Linked DNA regions of Pararhizobium capsulatum DSM 1112. The protein of the gene in region 1 interacts with the protein of each later gene in a pairwise test. Links are inferred from orthologs where the notes say so. Each region holds a gene or a part of one and is shown in the gene's direction. Other genes may lie near its edges. The genes, in order: sfsA and QO002_RS01435.

What was found.
Region 2: the proteins of sfsA (region 1) and QO002_RS01435 interact in binary tests that used the Escherichia coli proteins (3 or more experiments, as listed by UniProt). The link is inferred for Pararhizobium capsulatum DSM 1112 from one-to-one orthologs.

The regions. Positions count from the first base shown.
Region 1 is NZ_JAUSVF010000001.1:2,388,483-2,391,555, reverse strand. Bases 120-2,870 are described here. They hold sfsA (DNA/RNA nuclease SfsA), read left to right. Parts: upstream 120-1,009; coding sequence 1,010-1,732; downstream 1,733-2,870. Other genes in these bases: radC (RadC family protein), read left to right, coding at 2,601-2,870; map (type I methionyl aminopeptidase), read left to right, coding at 1,765-2,604; phaC (poly(3-hydroxyalkanoate) polymerase subunit PhaC), read left to right, coding at 120-982. Also shown: more of phaC, read left to right, coding at 1-119; more of radC, read left to right, coding at 2,871-3,073. UniProt on the Escherichia coli protein: Binds to DNA non-specifically. Could be a regulatory factor involved in maltose metabolism.
Region 2 is NZ_JAUSVF010000001.1:306,243-309,563, reverse strand. Bases 1-2,999 are described here. They hold QO002_RS01435 (glutamate-5-semialdehyde dehydrogenase), read left to right. Parts: upstream 1-859; coding sequence 860-2,140; downstream 2,141-2,999. Other genes in these bases: rsfS (ribosome silencing factor), read left to right, coding at 2,913-2,999; QO002_RS01430 (nicotinate-nucleotide adenylyltransferase), read left to right, coding at 2,177-2,761; proB (glutamate 5-kinase), read left to right, coding at 1-867. Also shown: more of rsfS, read left to right, coding at 3,000-3,321. UniProt on the Escherichia coli protein: Catalyzes the NADPH-dependent reduction of L-glutamate 5-phosphate into L-glutamate 5-semialdehyde and phosphate. The product spontaneously undergoes cyclization to form 1-pyrroline-5-carboxylate.

The DNA.
Region 1 (3,073 bases):
CAACCCGGAAAAATCCTTCATCCGCTGGGCGGTAGAACAGGGACATACCGTCTTCGTGATTTCCTGGGTCAACCCTGACGCGCGTCATGCGAATAAGGATTGGGAAGCCTATGCGCAGGAAGGCGTCGGTTTCGCGCTCGATACGATCAATAAGGCGACGGGTGAGGATGAAGTAAACGCGATCGGTTACTGCGTCGGCGGCACTTTGCTCGCTGCTACGCTGGCCTTGCATGCGCAGGAAGGCGATACCCGCATTCGATCGGCGACGTTGTTCACAACCCAGGTCGATTTTACCCATGCCGGCGACCTCAAGGTCTTCGTCGATGCCGACCAGATTGCACTGCTTGAACAGCGCATGAAGGAAACGGGCTACCTCGATGGTTCGAAAATGGCGACGGCTTTCAACATGCTGCGCGCCTCCGATCTGATCTGGCCGTACTTCGTCAACAACTACCTGAAAGGCCAGGAACCGCCGCCCTTCGACCTGCTCTACTGGAACTCCGATTCCACCCGCATGCCGGCGGCCAACCATTCCTTTTACCTGCGCAATTGCTATCTGGAGAACAAGCTTACGCAGGGTGAGATGGTCGTGGCCGGAAAACGCCTGTCCCTCGGTGACGTCAAAATCCCGATCTACAATCTCGCAGCCAAGGAAGACCACATTGCTCCGGCAAAGTCGGTCTTTGTAGGCAGCGGCTTCTTTGGGGGCGACGTGACCTATGTCATGTCGGGCTCCGGCCACATCGCCGGCGTCGTCAATCCCCCCGCCAAGGGAAAATACCAGTTCTGGACGGGTGGCAAGCCAACCGGTGAATTCGAGGACTGGGTGAAGTCCGCCGAAGAAACGCCCGGCTCCTGGTGGCCGCACTGGCATAACTGGATCGAGAACCTGGATAAGACCCGAGTACCGGCACGGCACACTGGTGGTTCTCTGAATTCCATTGAGGATGCTCCCGGCTCCTATGTGCGCGTTCGTGCCTGAAGCAGCGGTCGGCCGGATTTCCAAGGCATGAATTTCGAAAGCCCGCTCGTTCCGGCCACGCTCATCCAACGCTACAAGCGTTTTCTGTTCGATGCCCTTCTCGAAGATGGGCGAACGATCACCGGTTTCTGCCCGAACACCGGCTCGATGCGCGGCCTGACGACGCCGGGTTCGCGCATATGGCTTTCGGAGCATGCCAGTCCTACCCGCAAATATCAGCATATGCTGGAACTGGTGGAGGTCGATGGCGTGGCAATCGGTATCAATACCGGCCTTCCCAACAAGCTTGCCGAAGAGGCGGTCCGGGCCGGGCTGGTCGGCAATCTCGCAGACTATCCGGTGCTGCAGCGGGAACAGCGATACGGCAAGAATTCGCGGATCGACTTCCTGTTGTCGGATCCCGCCGATGGACGGCGCTGTTATGTCGAGGTCAAGAACGTGCATTTCAGCCGCACGCCTGGCTTGGCTGAATTTCCCGACAGCCCCACCGCTCGAGGAGCGAAACATCTGGAAGAACTGGGCGACATGGTGGCAGAGGGTCATCGCGGTGTGATGATCTACCTCGTGCAGCGCGCCGATTGCGACCGCCTGCGCATCTGCGACGATCTCGACCCGAACTATGCGCGGGCGTTCAAGAGAGCACAGGCACGTGGCGTCGAGGCTTTCGCACTGCGTTGTCGCGTTTCGGCGACGCAAATCGTTGCGGATAGCTTGATCGCCATGGACGAAACAGGCCCGGCCGGTTTATGACATCAGGCAAAGACAACTGAAAGCTTTAGAGCATGGTCACCTACATCGAGGCCGAATCTGCGCCTTATAAAAACACCGGCGTCATCCGCCTCTACACGCCTGAAGATTTCGCCGGCATCAAGCGCGCCTGTCAGTTGACCGCGCTTTGTCTCGATGAACTGGCAAGCCGCGTTCAGCCGGGCGTCACGACCGACGAGATCGACCGTTTCGTCTTCGATTTCGGGATGGATCACGGCGCCCTGCCCGCGACCTTGAACTATCGCGGCTATACCAAGTCCTCCTGTACCTCGATCAATCACGTCGTCTGCCACGGCATTCCCAACGACAAGCCGCTACGCGACGGTGATGTGGTCAATATCGACGTGACCTATATCATCAATGGATGGCATGGCGATTCCAGCCGCATGTATCCGGTGGGCGAGATCAAACGCGCAGCCGAGCGCTTGCTCGAAGTCACCTACGAATGCCTGATGCTTGGGATTGCGGCGGTAAAGCCCGGCGCACGCACGGGCGCCATAGGAGAAGCAATCCAGACCTATGCGGAAACCGAGCGGTGCTCGGTCGTGCGCGACTTCTGCGGCCATGGCGTCGGCCGGCTTTTCCACGACGCGCCGAATATCCTGCATTATGGCCGAGCCAATGAAGGCCCGGAAATGCGCGAGGGCATGATCTTCACCATCGAGCCGATGATCAATCTTGGCCGCCCGCATGTGAAGGTGCTGGCTGACGGCTGGACGGCCGTCACCCGCGATCGTTCGCTTTCGGCTCAATACGAGCACTGCGTGGGCGTCACCGCCACTGGCTGCGAGATTTTTACCCTCTCTCCAAGTGGTCTCGACCGTCCAGGCCTTCCCCCTTTGAGCGCAGCATGAAGAAAACTCCCGTTCCGCCGGGCCAAAGCAATTGGCAACCGCCGGAGCAGGCGGGATTCTTCAGCGAGCAGCAGGGCCAAGGCTCCGGTCTCGCAGGCTCATCGGACTTGGCTCACTACCACGGTCATCGGGAGAGGCTGCGCAACCGGTTTCGGGATGGCGGCGATGGATCGCTGGCCGACTATGAAATTCTTGAACTGCTGTTGTTTCGTCTGATCCCACGGCGGGATACGAAGCCGATCGTAAAGGCGCTTCTCGATCGCTTCGGTACCCTCTCCGGCGTGTTTGGCGCGCAACCTGCCCTGCTGCAGGAGGTTAAAGGCATCGGTGAAGCCGTTGCGCTCGACCTGAAGTTGATCGCCGCGATCGCACACCGGACACTCAAAAGCGAATTGCGCGGGAAGCAGGTTCTCGCGTCATGGTCATCCGTGATCGAGTATTGCCACGCCGCCATGGCGCATGAGACCCG
Region 2 (3,321 bases), 2.1 Mb from region 1 along the record:
GACGCTATCGTGGCAGGCCAGATCCTGTTGACGCTAGGCGACACTGAAGAACGCCGCCGGTATCTCAATGCGCGCGCCACCATCAGCCAGCTTCTGAAGATCGGTGCGGTGCCGATTATCAACGAAAACGATACGGTCGCCACCTCGGAAATCCGCTATGGCGATAATGATCGTCTGGCCGCGCGCGTCGCGACCATGACGGGCGCGGATCTGCTGGTGCTGCTGTCGGATATTGACGGGCTCTATACGGCGCCGCCGCATCTCGATCCCGAAGCGCGTTTTCTCGAAACCATTCCTGCCATTACCGCCGAGATCGAGGCGATGGCGGGCGGTGCGGCCTCCGAATTGTCGCGTGGCGGCATGCGCACCAAGATCGACGCCGGCAAGATCGCAACGGTCGCCGGTTGCGCGATGATCATTGCCTCCGGCAAGACGGATCGTCCCCTGCAGGCAATCGTCGAGGGTGCGCGGTCGTCTTGGTTTGCACCTTCGGCTTTCCCCGTAACCGCGCGAAAAACCTGGATTGCGGGGCAACTGTTGCCGGCGGGCAGCATCGTGATCGATGCCGGTGCGGAAAATGCACTTGGTTCCGGCAAGAGCCTGCTTCCGGCGGGCGTGCGGCAGGTGACAGGTTCGTTCAGCCGCGGCGATACCATTGCGATCATCGGATCGGAAGGCCGCGAGATCGCGCGCGGGCTTGCCGGCTATGATGCCGATGAAGCCCGCCAGATTGCGGGCCGCAAATCGGCGGAGATTGCCGCGATTCTCGGTTATGCCGGGCGTTCGGCCATGGTTCATCGGGACGACATGGTAATGACGGCGGCCAGGCGGGAGGCCGAGCCGGAGAGGAGTGACGCACATGCTTGACGATGCACGCAAAAAAGAAATCCAAGAAATCATGGCCGTCATCGGCCGTCAGGCGCGCGCTGCCAGCCGGCCATTGGCCATCGCCTCGGCCGAGCGCAAGCATGCCGCTCTCGTCAGCATGGCAAGTGCGATCGTCGCCCGCAAGGACGAGATCCTTGCCGCCAATGCGCTTGATCTTGAAAATGCCCGTGAGACGGGTGTAGCCGCCTCCTTCCTCGATCGCCTGACACTCACGGAAAATCGTGTGCTCGACATGGCCAATGCAATCCGCGCCATTGCAGACCTGCCAGATCCGGTCGGCCATATCATTTCGGAATGGGACCGGCCGAACGGTCTGCATATCGAGCGCGTTCGCACGCCGCTCGGTGTAATCGGCGTGATCTATGAGAGTCGTCCGAATGTGACAGCCGATGCTGGCGCGCTGTGCCTGAAAGCCGGCAATGCCGTGATTCTGCGTGGCGGTTCCGACAGCCTCAATTCATCACAGGCTATCCATGCCTGCCTGGTGCAAGGCTTGAGGGATGCCGGGCTTCCAGAGCACGCGATCCAGATGGTGCCGGTGGCAGATCGCTCAGCGGTTGGTGCCATGCTGACGGGACTTGGCGGAATGATCGACGTGATCGTACCCCGTGGCGGCAAGAGCCTTGTGGCACGCGTGCAGAACGAGGCGCGGGTGCCGGTCTTTGCCCATCTTGAGGGTGTCTGCCACGTCTATGTCGATACGTCCGCTGACGTGGAGATGGCGAAGAAGATTGTCATCAATGCCAAGATGCGGCGTACCGGCATTTGCGGTGCGGCCGAGACTTTGCTGATCGATCGCGCGGCCAAGGATCGGTTTGTCATGCCGCTGCTCACGGCGCTGATTGAAGCGGGCTGCGAAATCCGAGCCTGCGAAGAACTGCGCGCCATGATGCCCGGCCTGATCGCTGCCACGGAAGAGGATTGGGCGACGGAATATCTTGATGCCATCATCTCGGTTGCGCTGGTTGATGGGGTGTCAGGCGCGATCGAGCACATATGCAAATGGTCTTCCTCCCATACGGAGGCGGTCATTGCGGAAGATCCTGACGTCGTCGAGCGGTTCTTTGCCGAGATCGATTCCGCCATCCTCGTGCACAACGCCTCGACCCAGTTCGCCGATGGCGGCGAGTTCGGTATGGGCGGCGAGATCGGCATTGCAACCGGCAAGATGCATGCCCGCGGGCCGGTCGGCGTCGAGCAGTTGACATCCTTCAAGTACCGGGTGCGCGGTAATGGTCAGGTTCGCCCCTAAGTGAATGAAACCGGCGTCAACCCTGCCTATCTGAAGATGCCGCATGTCGAGCCGGGCATGCGCGTCGGGTTGTTTGGCGGCTCCTTTAATCCGCCCCATGCCGGCCACGAGCTGGTGGCCGATATTGCGCTGCGCCGATTGAAGCTCGATCAGCTGTGGTGGATGGTGACGCCGGGCAATCCGCTGAAAAGCCGCAACCAGCTGGCGCCACTTTCCGAACGCATTGCCCTCTGCGAAAAGATTGCCCACGACCCCCGCATCAAGATTACTGCGTTCGAGCAGGCGCTGGGGCAGAGCTACACCGCGCGCACCCTGGAAAAAGTGCGACAAAAAAATCGCGGTGTGCGCTTCGTCTGGATCATGGGGGCGGACAATCTGAAGAGCTTCCATCTCTGGCAGGACTGGCAGGCGATCGCCAAGACATATCCGATCGCCGTCATCGACCGGCCGGGAGCGACCTTGGCCTATCTCTCGTCAAAAATGGCCAAAACCTTCGAGTATGCGCGGATCGACGAAGACGATGCCGCAAGCCTTGCATCGCGCGCAGCACCTGCCTGGACCTTCATCCATGGTCCACGCTCACCTTTAAGCTCCACGGCGCTCAGGGCAAAGGCGGATTAAGCAGGGCACGATTCGCCGTTGCCCTTTGCTTCAAAAACGTGGGAACAATCCATCATTTATTTCTCATGTCTTGAAACGTTAAGGCATTGATGACTACATTTGGTGTGACGGTTCGTCTGACAAAACGAGTCGTAGTGCCTGTTCTGTTCAACTGGAAAGGAAAAAGTCCCTGACAACAGCACACGCGAAGGGAAGTGTCACACGCATTTTCCCGCACAGCACGGTTCAAAGCAGCGATGTTGCCGAACGTGCTCTTCACCTGGTCCTCACAAGTCTTGAGGACTCGAAAGCGGAAGATATTGTCACCATCAACATTGCCGGAAAATCGGCGCTTGGGGACTACATGGTTGTGGTCTCGGGGCGGTCCAACAGGCATGTGACGGCGATTGCGGACCATCTGATTTCTGATCTTAAGGACGAAGGGCTAGGCAATGCCCGCGTCGAAGGTCTGGAAACCGGTGACTGGGTCCTGATCGACGGCGGCGATATCATCGTCCACGTTTTCCGTCCGGAAATCCGCGAGTTCTACAACATCGAGAAGATGTGGGCCGCGCCGGACA